Regions from separate parts of the Bradyrhizobium sp. WSM1417 genome, predicted to be linked through region 3. Evidence: predicted binding sites of a transcription regulator. Region 3 holds the regulator's gene; each other region holds the start of a gene.
The links. The regulator PhoB, encoded in region 3, activates phosphate uptake and scavenging genes when phosphate is short. The targets are predictions, from matches to a motif close to TGTCATNNANCTGTCAT.

Region 1: a site for PhoB is predicted at 4,341-4,357, ahead of phnF (phosphonate metabolism transcriptional regulator PhnF). Genes of this name have one in related genera too.
Region 2: a site for PhoB is predicted at 6,701-6,717, ahead of ugpB (sn-glycerol-3-phosphate ABC transporter substrate-binding protein UgpB). Genes of this name have one in related genera too.

What each region holds. Positions count from the first base shown of each region.
Region 1 is NZ_KI911783.1:274,701-285,333, reverse strand. Features, by position in the region: gene phnC (phosphonate ABC transporter ATP-binding protein) at 1-613, shown strand, start outside; gene phnD (phosphonate ABC transporter substrate-binding protein) at 677-1,612, shown strand; gene phnE (phosphonate ABC transporter, permease protein PhnE) at 1,689-2,573, shown strand; gene phnE (phosphonate ABC transporter, permease protein PhnE) at 2,531-3,418, shown strand; gene phnF (phosphonate metabolism transcriptional regulator PhnF) at 3,579-4,307, opposite strand; gene phnG (phosphonate C-P lyase system protein PhnG) at 4,478-4,891, shown strand; gene phnH (phosphonate C-P lyase system protein PhnH) at 4,896-5,504, shown strand; gene BRA1417_RS0101450 (carbon-phosphorus lyase complex subunit PhnI) at 5,509-6,612, shown strand; gene BRA1417_RS0101445 (alpha-D-ribose 1-methylphosphonate 5-phosphate C-P-lyase PhnJ) at 6,609-7,505, shown strand; gene phnK (phosphonate C-P lyase system protein PhnK) at 7,498-8,295, shown strand; gene phnL (phosphonate C-P lyase system protein PhnL) at 8,318-9,016, shown strand; gene BRA1417_RS0101430 (alpha-D-ribose 1-methylphosphonate 5-triphosphate diphosphatase) at 9,028-10,182, shown strand; gene phnN (phosphonate metabolism protein/1,5-bisphosphokinase (PRPP-forming) PhnN) at 10,179-10,633, shown strand, end outside.
Region 2 is NZ_KI911783.1:854,567-865,199, forward strand. Features, by position in the region: gene rpsA (30S ribosomal protein S1) at 1-574, opposite strand, end outside; gene cmk ((d)CMP kinase) at 841-1,479, opposite strand; gene aroA (3-phosphoshikimate 1-carboxyvinyltransferase) at 1,476-2,873, opposite strand; gene BRA1417_RS0104105 (TIGR02300 family protein) at 2,986-3,396, shown strand; tRNA gene BRA1417_RS0104110 (tRNA-Ala) at 3,463-3,538, shown strand; gene BRA1417_RS44630 (GIY-YIG nuclease family protein) at 3,697-3,933, shown strand; gene BRA1417_RS0104120 (MarR family winged helix-turn-helix transcriptional regulator) at 3,937-4,398, opposite strand; gene BRA1417_RS0104125 (organic hydroperoxide resistance protein) at 4,549-4,974, shown strand; gene BRA1417_RS0104130 (CaiB/BaiF CoA-transferase family protein) at 5,150-6,367, shown strand; gene ugpB (sn-glycerol-3-phosphate ABC transporter substrate-binding protein UgpB) at 6,784-8,100, shown strand; gene ugpA (sn-glycerol-3-phosphate ABC transporter permease UgpA) at 8,149-9,030, shown strand; gene ugpE (sn-glycerol-3-phosphate ABC transporter permease UgpE) at 9,030-9,878, shown strand; gene BRA1417_RS0104150 (sn-glycerol-3-phosphate import ATP-binding protein UgpC) at 9,884-10,633, shown strand, end outside.
Region 3 is NZ_KI911783.1:449,161-459,793, forward strand. Features, by position in the region: gene BRA1417_RS0102290 (aspartate aminotransferase family protein) at 1-758, opposite strand, end outside; gene BRA1417_RS0102295 (GcrA family cell cycle regulator) at 1,214-1,726, shown strand; gene phoB (phosphate regulon transcriptional regulator PhoB) at 1,945-2,652, opposite strand; gene phoU (phosphate signaling complex protein PhoU) at 2,676-3,392, opposite strand; gene pstB (phosphate ABC transporter ATP-binding protein PstB) at 3,403-4,224, opposite strand; gene pstA (phosphate ABC transporter permease PstA) at 4,221-5,066, opposite strand; gene pstC (phosphate ABC transporter permease subunit PstC) at 5,071-6,060, opposite strand; gene pstS (phosphate ABC transporter substrate-binding protein PstS) at 6,159-7,172, opposite strand; gene BRA1417_RS0102330 (ATP-binding protein) at 7,316-8,614, opposite strand; gene BRA1417_RS0102335 (lysylphosphatidylglycerol synthase domain-containing protein) at 8,648-9,703, opposite strand; gene BRA1417_RS45925 (hypothetical protein) at 10,053-10,184, shown strand; gene BRA1417_RS0102345 (membrane protein) at 10,314-10,610, opposite strand; gene BRA1417_RS0102350 (OmpA family protein) at 10,613-10,633, opposite strand, start outside.

The DNA.
Region 1 (10,633 bases), 170 kb from region 3:
CGCGCTGCGCGGCAAGGAGCTGCGGCAGTGGCGGGCGCGCTCGGCGATGATCTTTCAGCAGTTCAATCTGGTCGGCCGGCTCGATGTTCTCACCAATGTCCTAATGGGACGACTCGCGACGATGCCGGCCTGGCGCTCGCTGTCGCAGACCTGGCCCGAGCAGGACAAGGGGCTGGCGATGTCCGCGCTCGAACAGTTCGACATCGCCCCGCTTGCAGCCCAGCGCGCCGACCAGCTCTCCGGCGGCCAGCAGCAGCGCGTGGCGATCGCCCGCGCGCTGGTGCAGCAGCCAGACATCATCCTCGCCGACGAGCCGATCGCCTCGCTCGATCCGCGCAACACCAAGATCGTGATGGATGCGCTGCTGCGCATCAACAAGCATTTCGGCATCACCGTGCTCTGCAATCTGCATTCGCTCGACCTGGCGCGCAGCTATTGCGACCGCCTGATCGGCATGGCCCAGGGGCGCGTGGTGTTCGACGGCGCGCCAGCCGAATTGACCGAGCACGTTGCGCGCGAGCTCTACGATCTCGAAGCCGCCGATGTCATGGGCGGCACGCCTGCACCGGTGCGACAGGGCATTCCGGCGCTTGGAACGGCGGCTGCCGCCTGAGCTGCGCCGCATCAGTCATCACCAGTTTTGCGTCAACCGACCTCAACCCATGAAGAGGCTATCATGATTACTCGCAGATTGATTCTTGCCGGCGCCGCCGCGCTCGCGTTCACGGCTTCGGCTTCCGCCGAGGATTGGAAAGCCAAATATCCCGAGCTGACCTTCGCGGTCATTCCGGCGGAAAATGCCTCGGGCGTCACCGAGCGCTGGGCGCCGTTCATGAGCTATCTCTCCAAGGAACTGGGCGTGAAAGTCACGCTGCGCATCGCCAACGACTACGCCGCCGTGATCGAAGGCCAGCGTGCCGGCAATATCCACATCGCGAGCTATGGCTCGGCCTCGTTCGCCCGCGCCCGCCTGACCGGCGTCAAGACCGACGCTTTCGCCAACGACATCAACTCCGACGGCTCGACCGGCTACTACTCGGTGTTCTTCGTCAAGGCGAGCAGCCCTTACAAGAGTATCGACCAGCTCAACGGCAAGAACCTCGGCTTGGTCGACCCGAACTCGACCTCCGGCAACAACGTGCCGCGCTTCGAGCTCGACAAGATGGGCATCACGGATGCCGACACCTATTTCAGCAAGGTCGTCTTCACCGGCAGCCACGAGAACGCGATCCTGGCACTGGCGCAGGGCACGGTGGACGTAGCCGCCAACCAGTGGACCAGCGATGACGATTCGACGCTGGCGCAGATGCTGACCAAGGGCATGCTGAAGAATGCCGACGGCTCGGCGATGAAGAAGGACGATTTCCGCATCATCCACAAATCGGCGCCGATCATCAACGGCCCCTATGCCTACAATTCCGATCTGCCGGAAGAGGCCAAGGCCGCGATCGCCAAGGCGTTCTTCGACGCGCCGGCCAAGGACAAGGCTGCCTTCGACCGCCTCCAGGACGGCCAGAAGAAGGGCTTTCATCCCGCGACCACCAAGGATTGGGATGGCACGATCGAGCTGATCAAGTTCGTCGATGCGCTGCGTAAGAAGAAGGCGTCCTGAGTATCGGGACGATGCCACTGGAGCCGGGTCGATGGACCCGGCTCTTTCTCTTTGATCGACCACCTTTCCTGATCAGATGACCGTCGCGGTTTCGATCCTCCCCGAGCAGCAGCTCGCCGTGCTCAACGCCGCCTATCGCCAGGCGGTCGCGCGCAGGCGATGGCGCCTCCTGTTCGGAGCCGTGGTGTTCGCCGCTGCATTGTGTCTGGCGGCGATCGGCGCCGAAGTGAATCTGCGCACGCTGTTCGCCCACTACGGCAACTTCATCAGCTATTTCGACCGGATCCTCACACTCGACAGCGGACAGCGGGTTTGGACCGATGTCGGCGAATGGCTGTGGGGCTGGCGTAAATGGCTGAGGATGCTGGGCGAGACCCTGCTGATCTCCTATGTCGGCACGTTGATCGGCGCGACTTTTGCATTCTGCCTGAATTTCCTCGCGGCTGAAAACACCTCGCCCGCGCCCTGGCTGCGCTTCACGATGCGGCGCCTGCTCGAATTCGCCCGCACCGTCCCCGGCATCGTCTTTGCGCTGATCTTCGTGATCGCCTTCGGGCTCGGTCCGATGGCGGGTGTGCTGGCGATCGCGATTCACTCTACGGGCGCACTCGGAAAGCTGTTCTCGGAGATCGTCGAGAACGCCGACATGAAGCCGGTCGAAGGCGTCCGCTCAACCGGCGCGAGCTGGCTCTCCTGCATGCGCTTCGCCATCCTTCCGCAGGTCACGGCAGGCTATGCCAGCTACGCGCTGCTGCGTTTCGAGATCAACGTCCGCGAGGCCTCAGTGATGGGATTCGTCGGCGCGGGCGGCATCGGCCAGGAGCTCGTCGTCGCCATCCGCAAGTTCTATTACTCCGACGTCAGCGCCATCCTGCTCACCATCATCGTCACGGTCTTCATCATCGACATCAGCACCGGATGGCTGCGCGGCCGTCTGTTCGGCAAGGAGGCGCGGACGTGACGGGACCGCAGGAGACCGACACCGCGGCGCTTCGCGCGCGCTACCCCGACGTGTTCGCCCGGCCGGCCTCGGCGCGGCTCGCCATGCCGGTGATGATCGTCGCGGCGTTCGCGATCCTGGTCTATGGCCTGGTCGATCTCGATTTCTCGCCCTCGCGCTTCGTCGCCGGTCTCAGTCAGCTCGGCTGGATCAGCCTGATGATGATCCCGCCGGATCCCGGCTCGTCGTTGCCGATCTATCTGAAGGCGCTGGGTGAGACGCTGTCGATCGCGCTGCTCGGCACGACGCTGGCTGCACTGTTCGCGCTGCCGATCAGTCTTCTTGCCGCGCGTAACGTGGTGCCGTCAAAGCTGCTGCGCTTCCCTGTCCGCCGCTTCCTCGATTCGATCCGCGGCATCGACACGCTGATCTGGGCGCTGGTGTGGATCAACGTGGTCGGGCTCGGCCCGTTTGCCGGCGTGCTCGCCATTGCCGTGTCGGATTTCGGCGCCTTTGGAAAGCTGTTCTCGGAGGCGATCGAGGGCGCGGACCAGAAGCAGGTCGAGGGCATCCGCGCCTCCGGTGGCAGCGCGCTGCACGAGATCCGCTTCGGTCTGCTGCCGCAGGTCCTGCCCGTGATCGCCGGCCAAGTGCTCTATTTCATCGAGTCGAACACGCGCTCGGCCACCATCATCGGCATCGTCGGCGCCGGCGGCATCGGCCTCCAGCTCGCGGAGCAGATCCGCGTGCTGGAATGGCAGAAGGTGTCGTTCCTGATCCTGATGATCCTGGTCGCGGTCGCCGCGATCGATTTCGTCTCGGGCAAGCTGCGGTTTGCGATCATTGGCCGAAGGGCGGTGGCGTAGGTCTTCGCCTCTCCCCGCTTGCGGGGAGAGGCCGACGCGCGCAGCGCGGCGGGTGAGGGGGACTCTCCGCGAGTCCGTCTCTTACGATGATTGTGGAGGCAGCCCCTCACCCCAACCCTCTCCCCGTAAGAACGGGGCGAGGGAGAACAAGCAGCCCACCCTACGGCTCCACCAGAAACTCCACCCGCTCCGCGGCAAACCGCGAATGCTTGGTGACCAGCGGCTTGCCGTCGAGAGCGTGGTCGGTGGCATCGACCACCAGGATCGGTCGTCCGAGCGCCAGATCGAGCCGTGCGGCGTCGGTTGCGTCGACGATGCCGGCGGTGATCCGGGTCGCGCCGCGGCGATAGTCGCGAACGCCGTAATGCTCAAGCAACTTCGTCATCGAGCGGGTCGCGGCAAAGACGTCGCCCGCACCGGGGAATAGCTGCGCCGACAGCCAGGTCGTGGAGACGCAGATCGGCGTGCGGTCGGCGAGGCGCATCGCCTCGATCCGCACCAGTGGTGCGCCGGTCTTCAATCCAAGTTCGCGCGCGAGTTCGCGGGTCGCGACATCATCGGACGCCTCGATCAACCGGCCATGCGGTTCGCGGCCGTCCGCGCCGACGATCTCGGAGAAACGGGTCCGCGAGCGCAGCGGGTAGGCGAGCTTCTGCGCCTCGACATAAGTTCCGCTGCCGCGTTCGGCCCGCACGATGCCGCGCTCGGCCAGCGCGGCCAGCGCGCGCCGCACGGTGTGGCGGTTCACGCGATAGGTTTCGGCGATCTCCACTTCGCCCGGCAGCTTGTCGCCGGCCGCAAAGCGGCCGTCGGCGATGCCGCGCTCGATGCCGTCGGCAACGAGGCGCCACAACGCGACGCCGGAGGAGGCTGTGTCCTGCATGCTCATGTGGCCGGGAAGCTACTCCAGAAATCACGCCTTTGTCACGAAACAGTCATGGCGCTCCGCTATCAAGTTGTCTAGTATCATAGACAACTTGGATTCGGCAAGTTCTGCAGAAAGTTTCGGTGGATCTGATGACCCAGCACAACAATCAGCAAGCCCAGCGCCAGGCCGCAATGGCCGTGCTGGCGCACGCGGAGGCGGGCGAGATCGCCGCTCGTCTCAGCGCTCTCGCTTTGCCGGCGCATCAGGATCTGCGCGCGCCGGAAAACGGCCTCGTCATGCTGCGCGGCCGGGTCGGCGGCGACGGTGCGCCGTTCAATATCGGCGAAGCGACAGTGTCGCGCGCGGCTGTCAGGCTCGCGAGCGGCGAGGTCGGTTTCGGCTACACGCTCGGTCGCGACGGCGAGAAGGCGCGGCTGATCGCGCTGTGCGATGCGCTGGTGCAGTCCAGCGATTTCGGCGGCGCAGCGGAGCGCGACATCATCGCGCCGTTGCGTGAGCAACTGATGGTTAAGCGCAAGCAGGCGGCGGCCGAGACCGCCGCGACGAAGGTTGATTTCTACACCATGGTGCGCGGTGAGGGGTGAGATCATGACCACGATTGCGGAACTGCCGCCGGGGTTCGCCGACAAGGTGCTGTCAGCACAATCGACCTTTCGCTCGGTGATGGACGCGATGGCGCGGCCGAGCTCGGTCCGGCGCATCGTGCCGACGTCAGGAGCGCCTCATACGATGATGCGCGGCACGGCCGCGATCGCGCTGACGCTGTTCGACCACGACACGCCGCTCTGGCTCGATGCGCGCATGTCGGACAGCACCGACGTGACAAAATGGCTGAAGTTCCACACGGGCGCGCCGATGGTGCAGGATTCCTCGATCGCAAGCTTTGCGCTGATCAGTGACGGGGCGGCGCTGCCTTCGCTCGAGCGCTTCGCGCTGGGCACCAGCGAATATCCGGATCGGTCGACGACGTTGATCCTGCAGGTCGAGAGCCTGGACGCAGGACGCAGCTTCGAGCTGCGCGGTCCCGGCATCGATGGTGTCGCGACGCTCAAGGCCTCGATCAAGCCGTTCGACTTGTTCGAGCGCCTGCGCGTTAACGAAACGCTGTTTCCGCGCGGCACCGATGTGGTGCTGGTCGCCGACGATGCCTTGGTTGCGATCCCGCGCACCACGCGTGTCGTGAACAAGGGAAGCTAGCCGCATGTATGTCGCAGTCAAAGGCGGCGAACGCGCCATCGAGAACGCCCATCGCCTGCTCGCCAATGCACGGCGCGGCGACCAAAGCGTGCCGGAAATCTCGCTCGACCAGATCTCGGAGCAGCTCGGCCTCGCCGTGGACCGCGTCATGAGCGAAGGCTCGCTCTATGACCGCGAGCTCGCGGCGCTCGCCATCAAGCAGGCGCGTGGCGATTTGATCGAGGCGATCTTCCTGGTCCGCGCCTTCCGCGCCACGCTGCCGCGCTTCGGCGCCAGCGAGCCGGTCGAGACCGGCGCGATGCGGGTGCAGCGGCGGGTGTCCTCGACCTTCAAGGACATTCCCGGCGGCCAGATCCTCGGCCCGACCTTCGACTATACCCACCGTTTGCTCGATCCCTCGCTCGTCGAAGGCTTTGTGCCGGAGCAGCCTGCGACGGCCGAAGCCTCTACGGCGCCCACGCCGCGGGTGACCGATATTCTCGGCCGCGACGGCCTGATCGAATCCTCGCCGCAAGCGGAAGAGGGCGCCAGCGTCGGCGACCTCACCCGCGAGCCGCTGAACTTTCCGGCGGATCGTGACCTGCGCCTGCAAAATCTCGCGCGTGGCGACGAAGGCTTCTTGCTGGCGATGGGCTATTCCACCCAGCGCGGCTATGGCCGCAACCATCCATTCGCCGGGGAAATCCGCTTCGGCGAGGTCGAGGTCGAATTTTCGGCGGAAGACGCCGGCTTCGCCGTGCCGCTCGGCTCGATCGAGCTCACCGAGTGTCAGATGGTCAACCAGTTCAAGGGCTCCGCGACCGAAGCGCCGTGCTTCACCCGCGGCTATGGCCTCGCTTTCGGCCAGAGCGAGCGCAAGACCATGTCGATGGCGCTGGTCGACCGCGCGTTGCGTGCGCGCGAGCTCGGCGAAGAGACACTCGCCCCTGCGCAAGACGAAGAATTCGTGATGTCGCATTCGGACAACGTCCAGGCGACCGGCTTCGTCGAACATTTGAAGCTGCCGCACTATGTCGACTTCCAGTCCGAGCTCGGCCTGTTGCGCAAGCTGCGCAAGGAATTCACCAATGCCAATGCGCCTGATGCCTTGAAGGAGGCCGCGGAATGAACGCGCCCGCCTATAATTTCGCCTATCTCGACGAACAGACCAAACGGATGATCCGCCGCGCGATCCTCAAGGCGATCGCGATTCCCGGCTATCAGGTGCCGTTCGCCAGCCGTGAAATGCCGATGCCCTATGGCTGGGGCACCGGCGGCGTTCAGGTCACCGCCGCGATCCTCGGGCCCGAGGACGTGCTGAAGGTGATCGACCAGGGCTCCGACGACACCACCAACGCGATCTCGATCCGCAAATTCTTCGCCAGGACCGCCGGCGTCGCCACGACAACGGCAACAGAAGAAGCGACCGTAATCCAGACCCGCCACCGCATTCCGGAGAGATCGCTGCACGAGAATCAGGTGCTGGTCTATCAGGTGCCGATCCCGGAGCCGCTGCGCTTCCTCGAGCCGCGCGAGACCGAGACGCGGCGCATGCACGCGCTGGCCGAATACGGCCTGATGCATGTGAAGCTTTACGAGGACATTGCCCGCTTCGGCCACATCGCGACGGCTTACGCCTATCCGGTGAAGGTCAACTCGCGCTATGTGATGGATCCGTCGCCGACGCCGAAATTCGACAATCCCAAGATGGACAATTGTCCGGCGCTGCAACTGTTCGGCGCCGGCCGCGAGAAGCGCATCTATGCGATCCCGCCCTACACGCAGGTGGTGTCGCTCGACTTCGAGGATCACCCGTTCGAGCCATATCGTTTCAACGCGCCTTGCGCGCTGTGCGCCGCGGACAATTCCTATCTCGACGAGATCGTGACCGACGACAAGGGCGGACGCATGTTCGTCTGCTCCGACACGGATTATTGCGAGGGCCGCCAGGCCGCCGGCCATCACGGCAGCCTCAGCGCCGCGCCGTACAAGGACAAGGCGCAGGAGGCATCGAATGGCTGATCAAGACATGCACGAGAACGACGAGCCGCTGCTGGTCGCAAAATCCCTCAGCAAGTCCTACGGCCGTATCGCGGCGTGCCGCGATGTGTCCTTTGCGCTCTATCCCGGCGAGGTGCTGGCGATCGTCGGCGAATCCGGCTCGGGCAAGTCGACGTTGCTCCAGCTCCTCTCGGGTCAGCTCGCGGCCAGCGGTGGGCACGTCTCCTATCGGATGCGCGACGGCGTCACCCGCGATCTCGCCACGCTGGGCGAGGCCGAGCGGCGCTTCCTGTTCCGCACCGACTGGGGCTTCGTTCATCAGGATCCCGCGCAGGGCTTGCGCATGGCGGTCTCGGCCGGCGCCAATGTCGGCGAACGGTTAATGGCGGTGGGTTGGAATCACTACGGCCGCATTCGCGATACCGCGTCGGACTGGCTGACCCGCGTCGAGATCGACATCGCACGCATCGACGACGCGCCGCGTACCTATTCTGGCGGCATGCGCCAGCGTCTCCAGATCGCCCGCAATCTCGTCACCGAGCCGCGGCTGGTGTTCATGGACGAGCCGACCGGCGGCCTCGATGTTTCCGTGCAGGCCCGCCTGCTCGACCTCGTGCGCAGCCTCGTTGCCGAGCTGCACCTTGCGGTCATCATCGTCACCCATGATCTCGCGGTCGCGCGCCTGCTGTCGCACCGGGTGATGGTGATGAAGGGCGGCCGCGTCATCGAGACCGGCCTCACCGACCAGGTGCTCGACGATCCGCGCGAGCCCTACACCCAGCTCCTCGTCTCCTCGATCCTGCCGCCATAAGCCTTCCAAAATGAGTCCTTCAATGACCGCCATGATCGACATCACCGACGCCAACAAGACCTTCACGATGCATCTCCAAGGCGGCATCGAGCTGCCCGTGGTGCGCGGCATGACCTTTCACGTCAATCCGGGCGAATGTGTCGTGCTGTCGGGGCCATCGGGCGCCGGAAAATCGTCGATCCTGAAGATGATCTTCGGCAACTATCGCTGCGACTCCGGCCGCATCGGCATCCGCCATCGCGGCATGTTGGTCGATCTTGCCAACGCCGAGCCGCGGCAGGTCCTCAACATCCGCCGCGCGACCATCGGCTATGTCAGCCAGTTCCTACGCGCGGTGCCGCGCGTCGCGACCGTCGACGTGGTTGCCGAGCCGCTGATCGTCAACGGCATGGCGCGCGCGGAGGCGCAGCGGCGCGCCGGCGAACTGTTGCATCGTCTCAACATCCCCGAGCGGCTCTGGCAGCTGCCGCCCGCGACCTTCTCCGGCGGCGAGCAGCAGCGCGTCAACATTGCGCGCGGCTTCATCTCGGACCTGCCGATCCTGCTGCTCGACGAGCCCACCGCCTCGCTCGACGCCGCCAACCGCGCCGTCGTGGTCGAACTGGTCGCCGAAAAGAAGCGCCACGGCGTCGCCATGGTCGCCATTGTCCATGACGACGAAATCCGTCATCAGATTGCCGACCGCATCGTCGATGTCACCAGCTTCGCCGCCGCGGCCTGAAGGAAATGGACATGAACGCCAAGAAGGACATCGTGATCGCCAACGCCAGGATCGTGCTGGCGGAACGGGTGATCGAGCAGGGCTGGCTCGCTCTCGCCGATGGACGCATTGCCGAGATCGGCGAGGGCAGGGCGCCCACGGGGGCAGAGGATGCCGGCGGCGATCTGATCATGCCCGGCTTGATCGAGCTCCACACCGACCACCTCGAGGCACATTACGTGCCGCGGCCAAAGGTGTTCTGGAATCCGGTCGCGGCCGTCGTCTCCTATGACGGCCAGCTCGCGACATCGGGCATTACCACGGTGTTCGACTCGCTCCGGGTCTGGCGCGAGGACGGCGCCGAGGAAGTCGACGGGCGCGCCGGCGTGCTTGCCGCCGCGATCACGACCGCGCGCGATGCCAATTTGCTGCGCGCCGATCACTTCCTGCATCTGCGCTGCGAAATCCCGATGCCGAGCGTGGTCGAGGAGGCCAGGGAGCTGATCGACCGTCCCGACGTGCGGCTGATGTCGCTAATGGACCACACCCCCGGCCAGCGCCAGTTCCGCGACGAAGGCAAGCTGCGCGACTATTATCGCGGCAAGGGCGGCGGCAAGACCGACGCCCAGCTCGACGAACTGTTCGCGAAGCGTTTCGAGTATCAGAAGGCCTACGCCGCGACCAACATGCGCGAGATCGTGGCGCTGGCACATCAGTACAAGATCCCGCTGGCGAGCCATGACGATACCACCGAGGAGAATGTCGTCGACGCCGTGCGCGATGGCGTTTCGGTGGCGGAATTCCCGACCACGTTGGAGGCCGCGCGCGGCCTGCACGAGGCCGGGATCGACATCCTGATGGGTGCGCCGAACGTCGTGCGCGGCGGCTCGCATTCCGGCAACATCGCCGCGGTTGATCTCGCCCGCGAGGGCCTGCTCGACATCCTGTCATCGGACTACATTCCCTCGAGCCTTCTGATGGCCGCGCTACATTTGCCCGAGCATGTGCCCGCCATCAGTCTTGCGGCGGCGATCCGCACGGTGACGAAGGCGCCCGCGGACGCCGTCGGCCTGTCCGACCGCGGTGAAATCGCGGTTGGCAAGCGGGCCGATCTGATCCGCGTGCATGTTGCTGGCAGCGTCCCTGCGGTCCGCAGCGTTTGGCGCGAAGGGCGCCGCGTCGCATGAGCGAGACCGTCACCGTGGCGGGAGCGCAGACGGGCGCGATCGGGCCCGGGCGGCTCGTGCTCGTGGTCGGTCCCAGCGGTGCCGGCAAGGACACGCTGCTGCGGCTGGCGCGGGCGGCGTGCATCGAGGATCAGGACATCGTCTTTCCGCGCCGTGTCGTGACCCGCGAATCCTCGGCCGACGAAGACAATATTGCGGTGAGCCCTGACGAATTCCGTCGCGCGCGCGAGCATGGCGAATTCGCCGTGCATTGGGAGGCGCATGGCCATTCCTATGCGCTGCCGCTCGACCTCAACGACGACATTCTTGCCGGACGCGCCGTCGTGGCCAACGTTTCGCGCACAGTGATCGGCGCGCTGCGTCAGACCTATGCAAACGTCGTGGTGGTCGCGATCACGGCGCCGCCGGAGGTGTTGGCGCAGCGGCTCGCCGCCCGCGCCCGGCACAGTGA
Region 2 (10,633 bases), 410 kb from region 3:
GCTCGGCGCGAGTCTCTTCGAGAACCGTGCGGCGCGACACGACGATGTTGCCGCGGCGACGGTCCATCTTGAGGATCTGGAACGGCTGCGAGTTGTTCATCAGCGGCGCAACGTCGCGGATCGGACGGATGTCGACCTGCGAACGCGGCAGGAAGGCCACGGCACCGTCGAGGTCGACGGTGAAGCCGCCCTTGACCTGGTTGAAGATGACGCCGTTGACCTTCTCGTTGTTCTGGAAGGCCTTCTCGAGCTTGCCCCAGCTCTCTTCGCGGCGCGCCTTGTCGCGCGACAGCACGGCTTCGCCGAGGGCGTTCTCGATCCGATCGAGGAACACTTCCACCTCGTCGCCGACCTTGAGCTCGCTGTCACGGCCGGGGCCGGAAAATTCGCGCAGGGCAACGCGGCCCTCGGTCTTCAGGCCGACGTCGATGACGGCCATGTCCTTTTCGATTGCAACAACCTTGCCCTTGATGACTGAGCTTTCCTGCAGGTTGCCGCCTGCGAAGGACTCGTCGAGCATCGCGGCGAAATCGTCGCGCGACGGGCTATAGGTATCAGCAGAAGTCGAAGCCATTTGTTCTCCAGTTGCGGATGTCGTGCCGGCCGTTGGGTTCTTGGGCGCACCGTACGCGCAGTGTCGGAAGGTCCGCAGAACCTTCGAGCGACCGCTCGCTGCTCCGACCTGGAGGGCGGAACAGCGGAAGCGGGCCGGCTGAGGCCCGCGCATTCGATACGTGGAAATCTTTTGTCCGGAACCTGGATCGCGTCGGCCCGAGCAGGGACCGAGAGTATCGACCTCAAAGAGCGGGAGCGGGCGCTTCCTCCAATGACGGCAGCGGCTTAACCCCGCGACCGGCCCGCTCGGACGGCCTCGATAATGTCGATGGCGGCCCGGACGCCGCCTTCTATATCCAGTTGGGAGTTATCTAGCAAGTAAGCATCCGCGGCCGGCTTCAAGGGCGCGATCGCCCGGTTCTTGTCGCGTTCGTCGCGCTGGATGATGTCGGCGAGCACGGCCGCCTCGTCGGCCTCCTCGCCCCGCGCCTTGGCCTCCATGGTCCGGCGGCGGGCGCGGACCTTGGGGTCGGCCACGACGAAGATCTTCACGTCGGCATGGGGGCAGATCACGGTTCCAATATCCCGACCGTCGAGCACGGCGCCGGGCGGATCGGCGGCGAATTGCCGCTGAAAGCTGACCAGGGCCTCGCGCACCCTTGGGATCGCCGAGACGATGGAGGCGCCCTCGCCGGCCTTCTGGGTCTTCAGGGCGGGATTGCCGAACTTTTCAGGATCGAGTTCCAGCGCCGCAGCGACCGCCGCCGCCTCGTCCCGGAGATCATGACCGGACTGCATCAGGGAATAGGCCACCGCGCGATAGATCACGCCGGTATCGAGATGACGGTAGCCGTAATGGTGGGCAAGACGCTTGCCGAGCGTGCCTTTGCCCGACGCCGCGGGCCCGTCGATGGCGATGATCATGAAAACTCGGCCCCAAGCGAACGCATCATCGGAATGAAATCCGGGAAACTGGTGGCGATGAAGGCGGTGTCATCGACGGTCACGGGCTGGTCGGAGGCGCAACCCATCACCAGCGCGGACATCGCGATGCGATGGTCCATGTGGGTGGCCACAACGCCGCCGCCGGGAACGTGGCCGCGGCCTTCGACGATCAAATCGTCGCCGGAGACCTCGACCTTGACGCCATTGACGCGGAGCATGGCGGCGGTGGCTTCGAGACGGTCGGATTCCTTGACGCGCAGCTCCTGGAGGCCGCGCATGATGGTCGTGCCCTCGGCAAAGGCGGCCGCTACCGCCAGCACCAGATATTCGTCGATCATCGACGGTGCGCGCTCCGGCGGCACTTCCACACCGCGCAATTTCGAGGCGCGTACGCGCAGCTTCGCCATCGGCTCGCCGGCGTCGCCGCGAACTTCGCTTTCCTCGATCGAGGCACCCATTTCGCGCAGCGTGGTGAAAAGACCGGTGCGCAGCGGATTGGTCATGACGTCGGACAGGACGATTTCGGAGCCTTCGACGATCAGCGCAGCAACGATGGGGAACGCCGCCGATGAGGGATCGGCGGGCACGATGACGTTGGCGCCATGCAGCTCAGGCTGCCCCACGAGCGTGATACGGCGGCCGTGCTGACCTTCCTGCACCGAGGTGATCTCGGCGCCGAAATGCTTGAGCATCAGCTCGGTATGGTCGCGACTGGCCTCGGTCTCGATGACCGTGGTGATGCCGGGCGCGGCCAGGCCCGCGAGCAGCACGGCTGATTTGATCTGGGCCGAGGCGACAGGCGTCTTGTAGGTGATCGGCAGCGGATCGCCCGCCCCCTGGACGGTCAGCGGCAGACGGCCGCCCTCGCCGCCGGAAACGACCTTCGCACCCATCTTTTCCAGCGGATCCAGGATCCGGCGCATCGGCCGGCTGCGCAGCGAGGCATCGCCGTCGAAAATCGCAGAGATCGGGCAGCCCGCGACGGCGCCCATGACGAGCCGGCAGCCGGTGCCGGAGTTGCCGAAATCGAGCGGCGCTTTGGGCTCCGCGAAGCCTGCGACACCCACGCCGTTCACCTTCCAGGCGAAATCTCCGGTGCGCTCGACCCTGGCGCCAAGTGCCTGCATGGATTTGGCGGTGTTAAGGACGTCCTCGCCCTCCAGGAGGCCCGAAATCCGCGTCTCTCCAACCGCGAGCGCACCGAGGATCAGGGCACGGTGGGAGATCGACTTGTCTCCGGGCACCCTGACTTTCCCGGTCAGGGGACCGCTGGCGCGCGACTGGAGCGGCGTCGGCTTGTCGGAATCGGTCAAGTTTGTGTCCTTGGATAGGCCCGAAACGTCCCAGCGGGACTCGCGGGGCAGGTACCACATGGTCTCCCCGCCGTCACGGGCATGTCGTTCTCCCGCAATGCGCTATTGACAGCGGGCCGCCAACTAGCCAAGTGAAGCACCGCTTTTCAGACATTTCCAGGATTCCTCTGCCGTGGCCAAGTCCGAACTCGGAACTAAACGTATTTGCCCGACCACGGGCAAAAAGTTCTATGACCTCAACAAGAATCCGGTGATCTCGCCTTATACCGGTGAAGTCGTGCCGATCGCGCCCATCGCGCCGGCTCGCGCACCCCGCGGCGCCGAAGCCCGCCACGCAGCCGCTGCCGCCGACGCCGCGCCGGAGCCGGCGGAGGTCGAGGAGGTCTCGCTCGAGGAGGCCGATGCCGAGGAGAACACCGGCAAGGTCAAGGCCGTCGTGCCCGAATCCGAGGACGACATCGAAGTCGATGAGACCATCGAGGACGATGACGACGACGATTCGACCTTTATCGCCGACGACGAAGAAGGCGATGAGGACGTCACCGACATCATTGGTGATGTCGGCGGTGACGAAGAGACTTGAGATAATTCCAGAACTGTGGTTCTGGGTCTTTCCCGACGCGTCGCCCAAGGCGCGTCGGACGGTTAAGGGGCCATAGCTCAGCTGGGAGAGCGCTTGCATGGCATGCAAGAGGTCGGCGGTTCGATCCCGCCTGGCTCCACCAGCCTTCGCTGGCTTCGCCAGCTACGGCTCGGCAAGCCAGCTCCGCTCCATCGTAGCGAAGCTAGCGAAGGCTGCCGCGGCGTAGCCCGAAGGGCGAAGCCGGGCTTCAGCAGATCAGAAGCGGATGTAAGCTCTCCCTCGATAACCGGGGAGTGTGCTGTGAAGTACGTCTACATCCTTGAAAGCCTCGATTCCCTCCACTTCTATGTCGGGATTACCGACGATCTGCGCGCCCGACTGACAAAGCACAATGCTGGCGAGGTGCCCCACACCTCGAAATACGGGCCTTGGCGTCTCAAGACTTACGTTGCGTTCAGCAACGAGAAGCAAGCCGTAGCATTCGAGAAGTATCTGAAGTCAGCGTCCGGTCGCGCTTTCGCGAAGAAGCACCTCTAACCCCTACTCCCCGATCGCCGCATTCAACCGATCGCGCAACGCCACAATCTCGTCCTTCATCGCGACCAATTCCGAGACCGAGCAGTCCGATGCCGCCAGGATCGATTGCGGCACGGCGCGCGCCTTGTCCTTCAGGGCGTGGCCCTGTGGGGTCAACGCGATCAGCACCTGACGTTCGTCCTCGCTCGAGCGGGTGCGCTTGACGAGATGGGCCGCCTCGAGCCGCTTGAGCAGCGGCGTCAGCGTGCCCGAATCCAGGTGCAGCTTCTCGCCGATGCTCTTCACCGGCACGTCGTCGCGCTCCCACAGCACCAGCATCACCAGATATTGCGGATAGGTCAGGCCGAGCCGGTCCAGCAGCGGCTTGTAGACGCGGTTGAAGGCATGCGCGGCCGAATAGACCGCGAAGCAGATCTGGTTGTCGAGGCGCAGCGGCGCGTCCGCTGCCGAATGTTTCCGGGGCATGGAGAATCTCACGAGGCTTTTCTCATTCTGGGGCCGGCCATCGCCACATTCAATTGCGAACAATTAAATGTGAGACGCCGCAATTTCAATTGTGTGCAATCTAATTGTTTGCGATAAAGATCCTACCCACCCCAACACAGGGAGACGAGAATGTCAGTGAACGTCCTCTACAAGACCAGCGCAAAGGCCACCGGCGGCCGCGACGGCCATGCCGCGACCCTCGATGGCGCGCTCGACGTCAAGCTCACCACGCCGAAGGAGCTCGGCGGCGGCGGCGGCGCCGGCAACAATCCCGAGCAGCTGTTTGCGGCGGGCTATGCCGCCTGCTTCATCGGCGCGATGAAGTTCGTGTCCTCGCAGGGCGGGCCGAAGGTTCCGGCCGACGCCTCTGTGACTTCCACCGTCGGCATCGGCCCGCGCGCGGCCGGCGGCTTCGGTCTCGACATCGACCTTGCCGTCTCGCTGCCGGGCCTCGCCCGCGCGGAAGCCGAGGCGCTGGTCGAGAAGGCGCACCAGGTGTGCCCGTATTCCAACGCGACGCGCGGCAATGTCGACGTTCGCCTGACGGTCGTCTGATCGGTTAGCTGAAGCGGCCGGCCCGGAATTCCCTCGGACCGGCCGCTTCCCTCGATTTGCCATCCCACGGTATTGCGGCAACCGGCCTGCATGAGGCCCTACGCAGGAGGCCATTGCCGGCTCAGACGAACCTCGCTAGGCCTGTGATCAATATCGACACAGGGGACGCGAAGGCATGACTGAAGCCGCCAGTTCTGGAGCTGCCACGGGCGCAATGAGCGGCCTGCGCGTCATCGATCTCACGCGCGTGCTCGGCGGTCCCTATTGCACCCAGATCCTCGCCGACCACGGCGCCGACGTGATCAAGGTCGAGCCGCCCGCAGGCGACGAGGTGCGCGACTGGGGCCCTCCCTTCCACGAGGAGGACGCGGCCTATTTCATCGGCATCAACCGCAACAAGCGCTCGATCGGCCTCGACCTCGCCTCTGAGGGCGGCCGGACCGTGCTGCTCAAGATGCTGGAGAGCGCCGACGTCCTGATCGAGAATTTCAAGCCGGGCACGCTGGAGAAATGGGGCATCGGCAACGAGGTGTTGCGGGAGAAATTCCCACGCCTCGTGCATTGCCGGATCTGCGGCTTCGGCGCCGACGGCCCGCGCGGCGGCAATCCCGGCTATGACGCCATCATCCAGGCCATGACCGGCATGATCGCGGCGACCGGCTCGCCCGAGAGCGGACCGATGCGCATCGGCGTGCCGCTGGTCGACATCGGCACCGGCCTCTATGCGGCGATCGGCATCCTGATGGCGCTGTCGGAGCGGCAGCGTTCGGGCCAAGGCCAATTCCTGGAGACCACGCTGTACGAGACCGGTCTCGCCATCATGTATCCGCACACCGCGAATTATTTCATGCATGGCAAGCCGCCGTCGCTCACCGGCAACGAGCATCCCAACCTCGTGCCCTATGCGATCTTCCCGACCAAGACCGACAACATCTTCATCGGCGTCGGCAATGACGGCACCTTCCGCAAGCTCGCCAAGGAGATCGGCAAGCCCGAGCTCGGCACCGATCCGCGCTTTGCGCGCAACAAGGACCGCATCGCCAATCGCGAGGCACTGCGGGCCGAGCTCGCCGCCGTGTTCAGCCAGCACGAGGCCGAGCCGCTGTGCAATCGCCTGCTCGCCGCGGGCCTGCCCGCAGGGCCCGTGCAGAAGATCGACCAGGCGTTGACCAACCCGCACACGATCGCGCGCGGCGATATCATCGAGAAGGATTGGTACAAGGGCGTGGCATCCCCGATCCGGCTCGATCGCAGCAAGCCGAGCCTGCGGCGCCTGCCGCCGAAATTCAGCCAGCACGCAGCCGAGGTGTTGGGCGAGTTCGGCTACTCCAGGTCCGAGATCGACGCGATGGTCGAGCAGGGCACGGTCTGCGGACCCGAGCGCAAGCGCTGAGATAAGACGAAGATCGAGCCTCACCGCAGGTGCGCTCCCTCGCCCGCTTGCGGGAGAGGGTTGGGGAGAGGGCGTCGCCGCAACGGGACAATCCCCAAGCGGAGAGAGCCCTCACCCGCGCCTTCGGCGCGACCTCTCCCGCAAACGGGAGAGGTGTTCGAGCCCGCAGCGGCATCGGCGATCTTCCACTGCCATTCCGCGATGACGTCCAATGCCGCACTGCGGTGCGGGCGCTCTGTGCGCCGCGAACGGAGGACGCCGCGCGCGCGGCATTCGCCTATTTGACAGCTTCCCTTTTCCAGCGCTTGCCGCTTTCGTTTCGGCCGCTTACACAGTCATGTGAACGTCATATGGCGCTGCTAGCGCAAGCGATCATTTTTGACGGCCCAAGAGAACGGCCAAGGGAGGTTTACTTGATGGCTCTTAGACAGTTTGGAGCGGCTGCCGCTATTGCACTCACGGTAGGACTATCGGCCTCGCCGGTCTTGGCCGCGACCGAAATCCAGTGGTGGCACGCGATGACCGGCGCCAACAACGACGTCATCGTCAAGCTCGCCAACGACTTCAATGCCGCGCAGAGCGACTACAAGGTGATCCCGACCTACAAGGGCAACTACGCTGACACGATGAACGCGGGCATCGCGGCGTTCCGCGCCGGCAACGCGCCGCACATCATGCAGGTGTTCGAGGTCGGCACCGCCACCATGATGGCCGCGACCGGCGCTGTGAAGCCCGTCTACAAGCTGATGGCTGAGGCCGGCGAGAAGTTCGATCCCAAGATCTACCTGCCCGCCATCACCGGCTATTACTCGACTTCGAAGGGCGAGATGCTCTCGTTCCCCTTCAACTCGTCGTCGACCGTCATGTGGGTTAATCTCGACGAGCTGAAGAAGGCCAATGTCGCGATCCCAAAGACCTGGCCCGAAACGTTTGAGGCCGCCAAGAAGCTCCATGACAACGGTCATGCGACCTGCGGGTTCTCCAATTCCTGGGTCACCTGGGTCAATCTCGAGCAGCTCTCCGCCTGGCACAACATGCCGCTGTCGAGCAAGGCCAACGGCCTCGACGGCTTCGACACCAAGCTCGAGTTCAATGGTCCGCTCCAGGTCAAGCATCTCGAGAAGCTGGTCGAGCTGCAGAAGGACAAGACCTACGACTATGCCGGCCGCACCAACACCGGCGAGGGCCGCTTCACCTCGGGCGAATGCCCGCTCTACCTGACGTCGTCGGCGTTCTTCGGCAACGTCAAGGCGCAGGCCAAGTTCGCCTTCACCGCGGTGCCGATGCCGTATTATCCCGACGTGAAGGGCGCGCCGCAGAACTCGATCATCGGCGGCGCTTCGCTGTGGGTGATGGGCGGCAAGTCGGCCGAGGAATACAAGGGCGTCGCGAAGTTCCTGACCTTCCTCTCGGACACCGATCGCCAGGTCTATATCCACAAGGCCTCGGGCTATCTGCCGATCACCAAGGCGGCCTACGCCAAGGCGAAGGAAGAAGGCTTCTACAAGGACCAGCCCTATCTCGAGACCCCGCTGCTCGAGCTGACCAACAAGGAGCCGACCGAAAACTCCCGCGGCCTTCGCCTCGGCAACATGGTTCAGCTGCGAGACGTCTGGGCGGAAGAGATCGAGCAGGCGCTCGCCGGCAAGAAGACCGCCAAGCAGGCGCTGGATGCAGCCGTCGAGCGCGGCAATACCATGCTGCGTCAGTTTGAAAAGACCGCCGTCAAGTAAGGCGATCAGCGGCAGGCCGATCATCTCGGCCTGCCGCTCCGGGGCATCATGCAAAAGCAAGCCATTTTCCAATCAAAGCTGTTGCCATACGCGCTCGTTGCGCCGCAGCTCGCCATTGTCCTGATATTCTTCTACTGGCCGGCCCTGCAGGCCGTGATCCAGTCCTTCCTGCAGCAGGACGCCTTCGGTCTGTCGACCACCTTCGTCTGGTTCGAAAATTACATCGAGCTGTTCGGGGATACCGCCTATTTCGAGGCGATCGTCCGAACGTTCTTCTTCTCGTTCGCGATCGCCGTCTCGTCGCTGTCCTTCGCGCTGCTGCTCGCCGTGATGGCGGACAAGCCGCTGCGTGGCTCGATGCTCTACCGCACGCTCCTGATCTGGCCCTATGCGGTGGCGCCGCCCGTGGTCGGCGTGCTCTGGATCTTCATGCTGCATCCCTCGCTCGGCGTGCTCTCGCGCTATCTGCGCAACATGGGCATCGACTGGAATCCGCTGCTCGACGGCGACCAGGCCGCGGCGCTGATCATCCTCGCCGCCGCGTGGAAGCAGATCTCCTATAATTTCCTGTTCTTCCTCGCCGGCCTGCAGGCGATCCCGAAGAGCGTGTTCGAGGCCGCCGCGATCGACGGTGCCCGTCCGATGCGGCGGTTCTGGACCGTGACCTTCCCGCTGCTGTCGCCGACCATCTTCTTCCTGCTGGTGGTCAACATCGTCTACGCCTTCTTCGACACGTTCGGCATCATCGACACCATGACCCGCGGCGGTCCCGGAACGTCGACGGTCACGCTGGTCTACAAGGTCTATTCCGACGGCTTGCTCGGCGGCAATCTCGGCAGCTCGGCGGCGCAGTCGGTCATCCTGATGGTCATGGTCATCGTGCTCACCGGAATCCAGTTCCGCTTCGTCGAACGCAAGGTGACCTACTGATGGTCGAGGAAGAGGGCTTCCGGCGCTACATCGCCCACATCATCCTCTGGATCGGGATCGCGGTCGTCGCCTTCCCAGTCTACATCGCGTTCGTCGCCTCGACCCAGGACAACGCGCTGATCGCCAACGGGCAGATGTCGCTGCTGCCGGGCGGTCATTTCTTCGAGGTCTACTACCAGACCATTTTCGTCGGCACGAGCGGATCGACCCGCGAGCCCGTCGGCAACATGATGCTGAACTCGCTGGTGATGGCGCTGCTGATCGCGGTCGGCAAGATCGCGATCTCGATCATCTCCGCCTATGCGATCGTCTATTTCCGCTTCCCGTTCCGGATGCCGATCTTCTGGATCATCTTCATCACCCTGATGCTGCCGGTCGAGGTGCGCATCTATCCGACCTACAAGATCGTCGCCGATCTGCACATGCTCGACAGTTATGCGGGCCTGTCGCTGCCGCTCATCGCCTCGGCCACCGCGACGCTGCTGTTCCGCCAGTTCTTCATGACGGTGCCGGACGAGCTGCTGGAGGCCTCGCGCATCGACGGCGCCGGCCCCTTGCGCTTCTTCTGGGACACGCTGCTGCCGCTGTCGCGCACCAACATGGCGGCGCTGTTCGTGATCCTCTTCATCCTCGGCTGGAATCAATATCTCTGGCCGCTGCTGATCACCACCCGCGACGACATGCAGACCATCCAGGTCGGCATCCGCAAGATGATCACCACCACCGACGCGCTGACCGAATGGCCGATCGTGATGGCGACCGCCGTGCTTGCGATGCTGCCGCCGGTGTTCGTCGTCGTCGTGATGCAGAAATTGTTCGTGCGCGGACTCGTGGAGACGGAAAAGTAAATCCCATGGCTAACGTCACCCTGCGCAACGTCCGCAAGACCTATCCCGGCGGCTTCGAGGCCATCAAGGGTGTCAACGTCGATGTCGGCGACGGACAATTCTGCGTGCTGGTCGGACCCTCCGGCTGCGGCAAGTCGACCTTGCTGCGCATGGTCGCCGGTCTCGAGACCGTCACCGGCGGCGAGATCGACATCGGCGGCCGCGTCGTCAACCAGATCGAGCCCGCCGATCGCGACATCGCGATGGTGTTCCAGAACTACGCGCTCTATCCGCATATGAGCGTCTTCAACAACATGGCCTACGGCCTGCGCAACCGCGGCATGAAGGAGGCCGAGGTCAAGAGCCGCGTCGACGAAGCCGCGCGCGTGCTCGAGCTCACCTCGATGCTGGAGCGCAAGCCGCGCCAGCTCTCCGGCGGCCAGCGCCAGCGCGTCGCCATGGGTCGCGCCATCGTGCGCCAGCCAAAGGTGTTCCTGTTCGACGAGCCGCTGTCCAATCTCGACGCAAAACTCCGCATCGCGATGCGGGTCGAGATCCGAAAATTGCAGCGCCGGCTCAACACCACGTCGATCTACGTCACCCACGACCAGCTCGAGGCGATGACGCTCGCCGACATTCTCGTGGTGATGAATGGCGGCCAGGTCGAGCAGGTCGGCAATCCGCTCGCGATCTACGAGAAGCCGGCGACGACCTTCGTCGCCTCCTTCATCGGTGCGCCGCCCATGAATCTGATGTCGATTCGCGCCGACGAGATC
Region 3 (10,633 bases):
AAGCCGCCGCCGAGCGCCTTGGCCAGCGACATCACGTCGGGTTCGACGCCAAGGCGGCGGTACGCGAACAGATCGCCGGTGCGGCCCATGCCGGTCTGCACCTCGTCGAAGGCGAGCAACAGACCCTTCTCGTCGCAGAGCTGGCGCAACGCCCTCAGGAAGGCGGGCGTTGCCGAACGCACACCGCCCTCGCCCTGGATCGGCTCGATCAGGATGCCGGCGGTCTGCGGACCGATCGCCTTTTTCACCGCGTCGATATCGCCATGCGCAACTTGGTCGAAGCCCTCCATCGGGGGGCCGAAACCTTCGAGATATTTTGCCGAACCCGTCGCGGCCAGCGTCGCCAGCGTGCGGCCGTGGAAGGCGCCTTCGAAGGTGATGATGCGATAGCGCTCCGGATGCCCGTTGGAGAAGTGATAATGGCGGACCAGCTTGATCACGCATTCCAGCGCTTCGGCGCCGGAATTGCAGAAGAACACGAAATCCGCAAAACTTTCATTGCACAGACGCGCGGCGAGCTTTTCGCCGTCCGGGCTCTGGAATAGGTTCGACATGTGCCAGAGCTTCGTGGCCTGCTCCTGCAACGCCGCGACCAGCGCCGGATGGGCATGGCCGAGCGCATTCACCGCCACCCCGGAGGTGAAATCGAGATAGCGCTCGCCATTGGTCGCGATCAGCCAGCAGCCTTCGCCACGCTCGAAACCGAGGTCGGACCTGGCGAAAACGGGGAGCAAATGCGGCGCTGCGCTGTTAGTCATGAGAGTCACTTGAATGTTGCGGACGGTGTGAGCGTGCATTGCGCAACGCACCATCGACCGGCCCGGAAAACGAAACGTGCCGCCTCTTGAGGGCGGCACGTGCGACTATCTTAGGCCTGGTGAAACGGGTGTCAATGCCGCCCGGAAAGCCTCGCGAAACGCTGAATCCGTAGTCTTGCGGTGCCGATTTTGCGAGATTTAGCCACGGAACATGTGGAAGCGAGTCGGCGGACTCTTGCGCGGGAGTCACGCCATATTGTAGCGTTTGGATTGTCAGATACGACATCTCGTGCAGTGGTTCTGATCTTTAAGTCCTTATGTACCGGCGTAAACGTTCGGGCGTTCAAGACGCGCCCGGCGAGCCTTAAGGGATTCTGGCGGCACGGGTTTTTGAAGGCTTAGGCATTCGCTGCGAGGCCCCAGGATGGCTGGCGCGCAGCGAGGGAAAGGGTGCAATGACGGTTTTGACCTGGTCCGATGATCGCGTCGAGCAGCTGAAAAAGCTCTGGGAGGCCGGACTTTCGGCCAGCCAGATCGCGGCGGAGCTCGGCAATGTGACCCGCAATGCCGTGATCGGCAAAGTGCACAGGCTCGGCCTTTCGGGCCGCGCCAAGAGCCCATCATCGGCAGCGCCGCGGCCGCGCAAGGCGCGCCCCGCGCAGCACATGATGCGGGTGAGCCGCCCGATCTCGCGCGGCAACACCGCGCTGGCGCAGGCCTTCGAGGTCGAGGCTGAGCCGGATCCGGTCACCTACGACAACGTGGTGCCGATGAGCCAGCGGCTGTCGCTGCTGGAATTGAACGAGGCGACCTGTCACTGGCCGGTCGGCGACCCCTCGAGCCCTGACTTCTTCTTCTGCGGTGGACGGGCGTTGTCCGGCCTGCCCTATTGCGCCCAGCACTCGCGCGTCGCGTACCAGCCGGCGTCGGATCGGCGCCGCGCACCGGTGAAGCCGGGTCCGCGGTAATCACGGCAAGTCGTCGCGCGAAGACAGTTCAACAATTTCAGTGTCGTCCTGGCGAAAGCCAGGACCCATACTCCGAGCACGCAGTAGTCGTGCGAAAGGGTCACTCCGAGTCTTCGCCAAACCACGTTCGGTGGTTATGGGTCCCGGATCAGCGCTCGCTTGTCCGGGACGACGTCGAAGAATTCGGGGACAGCTCGCCAACAAACAAGCCTGCAACCCTACACCTGCTCCGCCTTGGCAAACCGATCATCCAGCGCGTAGCCGGCGCCGCGGACGGTGCGGATCGGATCCTGCTCGCGGCCGAGATTGAGCAGCTTGCGCAGGCGGCCGATATGCACGTCGACGGTACGCTCGTCGATATAGATGTCGCGGCCCCAGACGCTGTCGAGCAGCTGCTCGCGCGAAAACACCCGGCCCGGATGCTCCAGGAAGAACTCCAGCAGGCGATATTCGGTCGGACCGAGATCGATCGGCCGGCCCGAGCGCGCCACGCGGCGCTTGTCACGGTCGAGCTCGATGTCGCCAAAAGCAAGGACGGTGGCGAGGCGCTCCGGGCTCGCGCGCCGCAGCAGGCCCTTCACGCGCGCGAGCAGCTCCGGCACCGAGAACGGCTTGACGATGTAATCGTCGGCGCCGGTCGCAAGACCACGCACCCGCTCGCTCTCCTCGCCGCGCGCGGTGAGCATGATGATCGGGAGCTGCTTGGTCTCGGGACGGGTGCGAAGCCGCCGGCACAATTCGATGCCCGACAGGCCCGGCAGCATCCAGTCGAGCACGATCAGATCGGGGATGTGCTCCTTGAGGCGGGTGTCGGCGTCGTCGCCGCGCATCACCGTCTCGACGTCATAGCCGTCGCCTTCGAGGTTGTAGCGGAGAAGCTCGGTCAGGGCTTCCTCGTCCTCAACCACCATAATGCGTGCGCCCATCGGGTCGTCGCTCCTTAAAGTCTTCAGGTGTTCGGTACCGTGTTGGCGAAGGTCGTCATGTCGCCCTTCGGCCGCTTGTCGGTGATCGCCTGGCCCTCGATCATGTAGAACACGGTCTCGGCGATGTTGGTGGCATGGTCGCCGATCCGCTCGATGTTCTTGGCGCAGAACATCAGGTGAATACAGAACGAGATGTTGCGCGGATCCTCCATCATGTAGGTGAGAAGCTCGCGGAACAGCGAGGTGCAGATGGCATCGACCTCCTCGTCGCCCTTCCACACCGCCATCGCCGCCGGCAGATCATGCGCGGCATAGGCGTCCAGCACCGACTTGACCTGCTGCTGCACGAGGTCGGTCATGTGCTCGAGGCCGCGGAACAACTTGAGCGGATGGAAATCCGTCTCCAGCGCCGCGACGCGCTTGCCCATGTTCTTGGCGAGGTCGCCGATGCGCTCGAGATCGGTCGCGACGCGCATGGCGCCGACGATCTCGCGCAGATCGACCGCCATCGGCTGGCGCCGGGCGATGGTGAGCACCGCACGCTCCTCGATGCGCTTCTGCAGCGCGTCGAGCTCGGTGTCGATGGCGACGACGCGCTGCCCGAGCGGGACGTCGCGGCGGATCAATGCGTCGACGGACTCGACGATCATGCGCTCGGCGATGCCACCCATCTCGGCGACCAGGCGCGTGAGTTCCTGGAGGTCGGTGTCGAAGGCCTTTGCGGTATGTTCAGAACCCATTTCGCGTCTCCTAGCCGAACCGACCGGTGATGTAATCCTGCGTGCGCCGGTCGGACGGCGACGTGAAGATCTTGCTGGTGTCGTCGAACTCGATCAACTCGCCGAGATACATGAAGGCGGTCTTGTCGGAGACGCGCGCCGCCTGCTGCATGTTGTGGGTGACGATCGCGATCGTGTAATCCTCGGACAGCTCCTGGATCAGCTCCTCGACCTTGGCGGTCGAGATCGGGTCGAGCGCCGAACAGGGTTCGTCGAACAGGATCACCTCGGGCCGCACCGCGACGGTGCGGGCGATGCAGAGGCGCTGCTGCTGGCCGCCCGAGAGCGACAGGCCGGAGGCGTTGAGCTTGTCCTTGACCTCGTTCCACAGCGCGCCGCCGCGCAGCGCCTTCTCGACGCGGCCGTCCATTTCAGACTTCGAAATCTTCTCATAGAGACGGATGCCGAACGCGATGTTCTCGTAGATCGTCATCGGGAACGGCGTCGGTTTCTGGAACACCATGCCGACGCGGGCGCGCAGCAGATTGAGGTCCAGCTTGCCGTCGAGGATGTTGGTCTGGTCGAGCATGAGCTGACCGGTGGCGCGCTGGCCGGGATAGAGGTCGTACATCCGGTTGAAGACGCGCAGCAGGGTCGACTTGCCGCAGCCTGACGGACCGATGAACGCCGTGACGCGGTTCGCGCCGAGCGTCAGGTTGATGTTCTTCAGCGCATGGTGCTCGCCGTAATAGAAGTTCAGGTTGCGCACGGTCACCTTGGGGGGCGCCTCGGGCAGCACCGCCGCGTGCGGCAGTCCACCGGACGCGCTCATCGATACGGAAAGATCACTCATTTTGCGGTCCTCTCGGCGCCAAGGATGCGCGCGAAAATATTAAGGGCAAGAACGGTCAGGGTGATGAGCAGCGCCCCGCTCCAGGCCAACTGCTTCCAATAGGCATAGGGGCTCTGCACGAAGTTGTTGATGGTCACAGGCAGGTTCGCCATGGTCTTGTTCAGGCCGAGGCTGAAGAACTGGTTCGACAGCGCGGTGAACAGCAGCGGCGCGGTTTCACCGGCGACGCGGGCGGTCGCGAGCAGCACGCCGGTGATGAGACCCGATCGGGCAGCACGATAAGCGATCCGCTTGATCACCAGCGAACGCGGCAGGCCGAGCGCCGAGGCCGCCTCGCGCAACGCGTTCGGCACCAGCAGCAGCATGTCCTCGGTCGTGCGCAGCACCACCGGGATCACGATGACCGCGAGCGCGAGCGAGCCTGCGATCGCCGAGAAGCCGCGCATCGGCACCACCACCGCGCCGTAGATAAACAAGCCGATGATGATCGACGGCGCCGAGAGCAGGATGTCGTTGATGAAGCGGATCACCGAGGTCAGCCGGTCGTTGCGGCCGTATTCGGCGAGATAGGTGCCGGCGAACATGCCGAGCGGCGCGCCGATGCCGACGCCGATCACGGTCATGATCAGCGAGCCGACGATGGCGTTGAGCAGACCGCCCTCGTTCGATCCCGGTGGCGGCGTATTCTCGGTGAACAGCTGGACATTGAGTCCCGCCAGTCCGTTGTAGAGCAGCGTGATCAGGATCAGCGCGAGCCAGGTGACGCCGAAGGCGGTTGCGGCGATGCAGAGCCCGCGGACGACGATGTCCTTGCGGCGGCGGCGTGAATAGATCGGATTCATGGCGCTAGTTCCCCGCCTTCTTTTCCAGCCGCATCAGCATCAGCCGCGCCGCGGCGAGCACGAAGAAGGTCAGCACGAACAGCAGGAGGCCGAGCAGGATTAGGCCGGACTGGTGCAGGCCGTCGCTCTCGGCGAACTCGGATGCGATCGCCGCCGAGATCGTGGTGCCCGGCGCGAAGATCGACGACGAGATCCGGAACGAGTTGCCGATGATGAAGGTCACCGCCATGGTCTCGCCGAGCGCGCGGCCCAGCGCCAGCATGACGCCGCCGATGACGCCGACGCGGGTGTAGGGGATCACCACGCTGCGGACGACTTCCCAGGTGGTGCAGCCGACGCCGTAGGCGGCTTCCTTCAGGACCGGAGGCACGGTCTTGAACACGTCGACCGAGATCGAAGTGATGAAGGGCAGCACCATGATGGCGAGGATCAGCGCGGCATTGAACAGGCTGAGATAGGACGGGGGACCTGCGAAGATCGCGCCCAGCACGGGCACGCCGTCGAAGATCTTGATCATGAAGGGCTGGAACGTGTTGGCGAGGAACGGACCCAACACGAAGAAGCCCCACATGCCGTAGATGATCGAGGGGATGCCGGCGAGCAGTTCGATCGCCATGCCGATCGGGCGGCGCAGCCATTGCGGGCAGAGCTCGGTGAGGAAGATCGCAATGCCGAGACCCACGGGAATGGCGATCAGCATCGCGATGAAGGAAGTGACGAGCGTGCCGTACATCGGCCCGAGCGCGCCGAGCACCGGCGGATCGGCGGACGGCGCCCAGCGCTGCGTCCACAGGAAGGAGACGCCGTATTCCTTCATCGCCGGGAAGGCGCCGACGATCAGCGAAACGATGATGCCGCCGAGGATCAGAAGCACCGAGATCGCGGAAAGCCGCGTGATCCAGTAGAAGGTGACGTCGCCGAGCTTGAACGCACTCAAGGCCTTGGCGCGATCATACGGTCCGGCGTCGTCGATTACATCGCTCTGAACGGCCATCTCTGCCACGCCGATCCCCTGTACCAAATAGTATACGTTTTTTGTTGGTCCGTGCCCCGGATGCGGCGCAGCGCATCCGGGGCACGAGCGTCGCGAGCCTAGCTCTTGATGTCGGCAGCCCAGGTCTTCTCGATCAGCTGAACGACCGGGTCCGGCATCGGGATGTAGTCGAGCTCTTCAGCCGCCTTGCCGCCGCTCTTGAAGGCCCAGCGGAAGAACTTGATGGCTTCCTGCGAAGCCGCCTTGTCGGTGGCGTCCTTGTGCATGAGGATGAAGGTCGCCGCCGTGATCGGCCAGGACTTCTCGCCGGGCTGGTCGGTCAGGATGACGTAGTAGCCGGGAGCCTTGGCCCAGTCGGCGTTGGAGGCGGCCGCCTGGAAGGCTTCGACGGTGGGCTGCACCGACTTGCCGGCCTTGTTGACGAGACCGGTGTAGGTCAGCTTGTTCTGCTTGGCATAGGCGTACTCGACATAGCCGATCGAGTTCTTGGTCTGGCCGATGTTGCCCGACACGCCTTCGTTGCCCTTGGCGCCGACGCCGACCGGCCACTCGACGGCGGTACCCTCACCGACCTTGCTCTTCCAGTCCGCGCTGGCCTTGGCGAGGTAGTTGGTGAAGTTGAAGGTGGTGCCCGAGCCGTCCGAACGGCGGACCACGGTGATGGCCTCCGAGGGCAGCTTCACGTTCGGGTTGAGCTTCTTGATCGCCGCGTCGTCCCATTTGGTGATCTTGCCGAGATAGATGCTGGCCAGCGTCTCGCCGTCGAACACCATTTCACCGGGCTTCACGCCCTCGATGTTGACGACGGGAACGATGGCACCCATCACCATCGGCCACTGGACGAGGCCGTCCTTCTCGAGCTGCTCGGCCTTGAGCGGCGCGTCGCTGGCGCCGAAGGTCACGGTCTTGGCCTGGATCTGCTTGATGCCGCCGCCGGAGCCGATCGACTGGTAGTTCAGACCGTTGCCGGTCTCCTTCTTGTAGGCGCCGGCCCATTTGGAATAGATCGGGAACGGGAACGTCGCGCCGGCTCCGGTGATGTCGGCAGCAAAGGCCGCCGTCGTCGATGCGGCGACCATGCCAGCAGCGACGAGTGTTTTGAGGAAATTCATGCTGGTCTCCATACAGGGGAGCGAAGCGCCATCCGCGCCCGATCGCGCTCCCCGTGCCGCCCCTTTAGGAGCGGACAGCTGAGCTTTTACGAAGGTTTGGTGACAGTCGGATGACAGTGTTAAGCAACTGAAATTGCTCGAATTTAGCTCAGAGCCGCAGGCCTGACCTGGGGAAAACAGGCGGTGAAAGTGGCGCCCTGTTTGGGCACACTTTCGATCAAAAGCCGGCCGCGATGGCGGTTAAGAATATGTTTCACCAGCGATAATCCGAGGCCCGTGCCGCCCTGCGAGCGGCTGTCGCCGACATCGACCCGGTAGAAGCGCTCGGTCAGCCGCGGCAAATGTTCCGGCGCGATGCCGGGGCCGAAATCCCGGACCAGGACCCGGATTTCCTGAGTTCCATCAGGGGCGGAACTGGACGTCAGCGACACGATGACGCGACCGCCCGCGGCGCCGTATTTGAGCGCGTTCTCGATCAAATTCTCGAACAGGCGGAGCAGCTCCTCGCGGTCGCCCGCGATCAGCACCGGGCTCTCCGGCAGCTGGGTCTCGACCTCGACCTGGCGTTCCCGCGCCAGTGGCTCGAGTCCATCGGCGACCTGCAAGATGATCGGCAGCAGGTCGACCAGGGTGTCGGGCCGCACATGGGCCGACAGCTCCACCCGCGACAGCGACAAGAGATCGTCGATCAGGCGGGCCATCCGGGTGGCCTGATTGTGCATGATGCCGAGGAAGCGCTCGCGCGCCTTGGGATCGTCCTTGGCCTGGCCCTGGAGCGTGTCGATGAAGCCGGACAGCGCGGCCAGTGGCGTGCGCAGCTCGTGGCTGGCATTGGCGACGAAATCGGCCCGCATCTCCTCGACCCGGCGCAGCGGCGTCTGGTCGTGAAAGGTCATCAGCATGCATTTGTCGGCGCCGCCGAAGGTCGTCGGCACCGGCACCGGCGTGATGGTCAACTCCATCCAGCGATCGACCGGGACATGGTCGAGATAGGTCGCGCGCCGCGGCTCGGTGGTCGCGATCGACTCGCGCAGCGCCGTGATGATCTCGGGCGAGCGCAGCGCGAACTGGGCGAGCTCATTCCGGCGCAGCGCCGGCGCGAGCTGGGCGGCCGCGGTGTTGAGATGGATGACGCGGCCGGCGCGGTCGAGCAGCACCGCGGGATCGGGCATGCCGGCGACAACAGCGGCCACCGCCGCGCTCTCGACCGGGTTGACGCGGCGGGTCTCTTCGCGCGAGGCGGCGGTATCGTGCAGGCGCCAGGGGATCAGCGCTGCGGCCGCGATGCAGAGCAACACCGCAATCGCATGCAGTGCCGACAATTCGCCCAGCGAGACCACCACCGACAGCGCCAGCGCCGCGGCGATCAGGATGACGGTCGAGTGCCGCAGCCGGTCGGACCAGGGCTGGGAGGAGGGAGAAGATGGGGCGTCGATCGCCATCGGGGCGGGCTTCTCCAAAGGACCTTGCGCCTGTCAGGCGCCGCTGTCGCTGCGCTTTCTCACGTAAGCGGCTTCAGGTGCGGGGCCGGGGTCGAGCTTGAGCGCGGCCTGCTGCAGGCGTTTCGACCGTGCGCCGATGATAACTTCGCGAAACGTCAGCAAGATTACAGAAATGACGAAAGGGGAGAGATAATAGAGGACGCGGAACAGCAGCATCCCGCCCAGCAGCTCCTCGCGGTCCATCTGCCAGAGCCCGACCAGCATGGCCGCGTCGAACACGCCAAGCCCTCCGGGCGAATGGCTGGCAAAGCCGAGCAGCGTGGCCGAGACGAAGATCACCGCGACCACCACGAAGCCGAGATTGGGCTCGTCCGGGACCAGCACGTACATCGCGAGCGCGCAGAAGCCGAGATCGATGATGCCGATCGCGATCTGAAGCAGCGTCAGCGGACCGCCCGGCAGCATCACGGTCCAGGGCCCGCGGCCGACCATCCGCGGCCGGGTCCAGACCCAGACCACGTACGCGACCAGCCCGACGATGATCATCATCGCCAGCATCCGGTTCAGCCAGGGCGGAAGCATGTCGATCGAGGCCGCGGCCTCCGGATGATAGGAGATGCCGAGGCCCAGCACCGCGGCATTGCCGAGCCAGAAGGTCAGGCCGGCGAGGAAGCAGATCTTTGCGACGTCGATCGCGTTCAAGCCGTAGGCGGAATAGATGCGGTAGCGCACCGCGCCGCCGGTGAAGACGCTGGCGCCGACATTGTGGCCGATCGAATAGCTGGTGAATGCAGCGAGCGCGTTGATCCGATAGGGCACGTGGGGGTGCCCTATCGCGCGCACGGCGAACAGGTCGTAGAAGGTCAGCGTGAAATAGCCCGCGGCGACGAACAAAGCCGCCAGCGCAATCTGGCTCGGCTCGGTGCTCTTGATCGCTTCGAGGACTTCGTTGACATCGATGCCGCGCAGCATGTGGTAGAGCACATAGCAAGCGATGCCGATGACCGCGACGCTGATCACAACTCCAAGCTTATGCAGGATTTGCTTCTGGCGCAGAAACGACATCGTCCTGCGTATGGCTTCCAGCATCTAAACCTCGAACAACGCTTCAGCGGCCAGGGTGGCCGGCGAACAGGCGGACGACACGCAGGCACCCGACGAATCCTCGCCGGCGGCTCCAGCATCGCGCATGCCCCCTGCCCCTCCACTAGCGCGTTTTGGGGCGGAGTGGAATTCGACAATTCGAACAAAAAGTCGTGGCTTCAAGGTTTTAGGCAGGTTGCGGGCTCCTGATGCACGGTTTGGCGCTTTCGGCGGCAAGCCTGACGCGAATCTCCATGGCAATCCTGCGCAGACGCCATGAAGTTTTGATGATTTCGGCCGTACAATGTTCCGTCACGGCTTAAGTCGAAATCAATCTATGGGCGGGATTCCGCTGTTGAAAGAGGGTCGCGCCGCGCGCGGCCGCCGCGGCGCGCACGATTACGTGGCCAACGGCTCGCGCTCGATCGTCCGGTTGCACTGCGACATCACAGACGTCATTGCGGCCGCCCGCCAGCGGCCGCGATGAGCACGTCGTTCGGAGGTAGCGTTCTGCTCAGGCCGCAAGCTGCGGGCGCACCGCCTCGATGCCCGCGATCTGATGGCAGAGCAATTGATGAGCGCGATAGCGGGCGCGTTTGCCTCTGAGCCCAGCGGCTCAGGCCGGCGGCATGCTGCGTGCGACCACCCGGTCGCGCAGCCAGGCGCCGATGGCGCCGCCGACGAGGTAGCAGGCGAACATGATCAGGCCGAGGTCGAGCCAGTAGCCGAAGCGACCGGGGACCACATGCGCGAGCGAGGCCGCGACCAGGCCGGCAACAAGCACGGCGAGCCAGCGCGCGGTCGCCTTCGAGGTGCCGTTGCCGCGTTGGACCACCGAGATCCAGCCCATGCAGAAGCCGAGCAGCAGCGAGCCGATCAGCCAGCCCAGATGGAACGAGACGAGATAGGGCATCGTCACCTCACCAGAAATTCGAT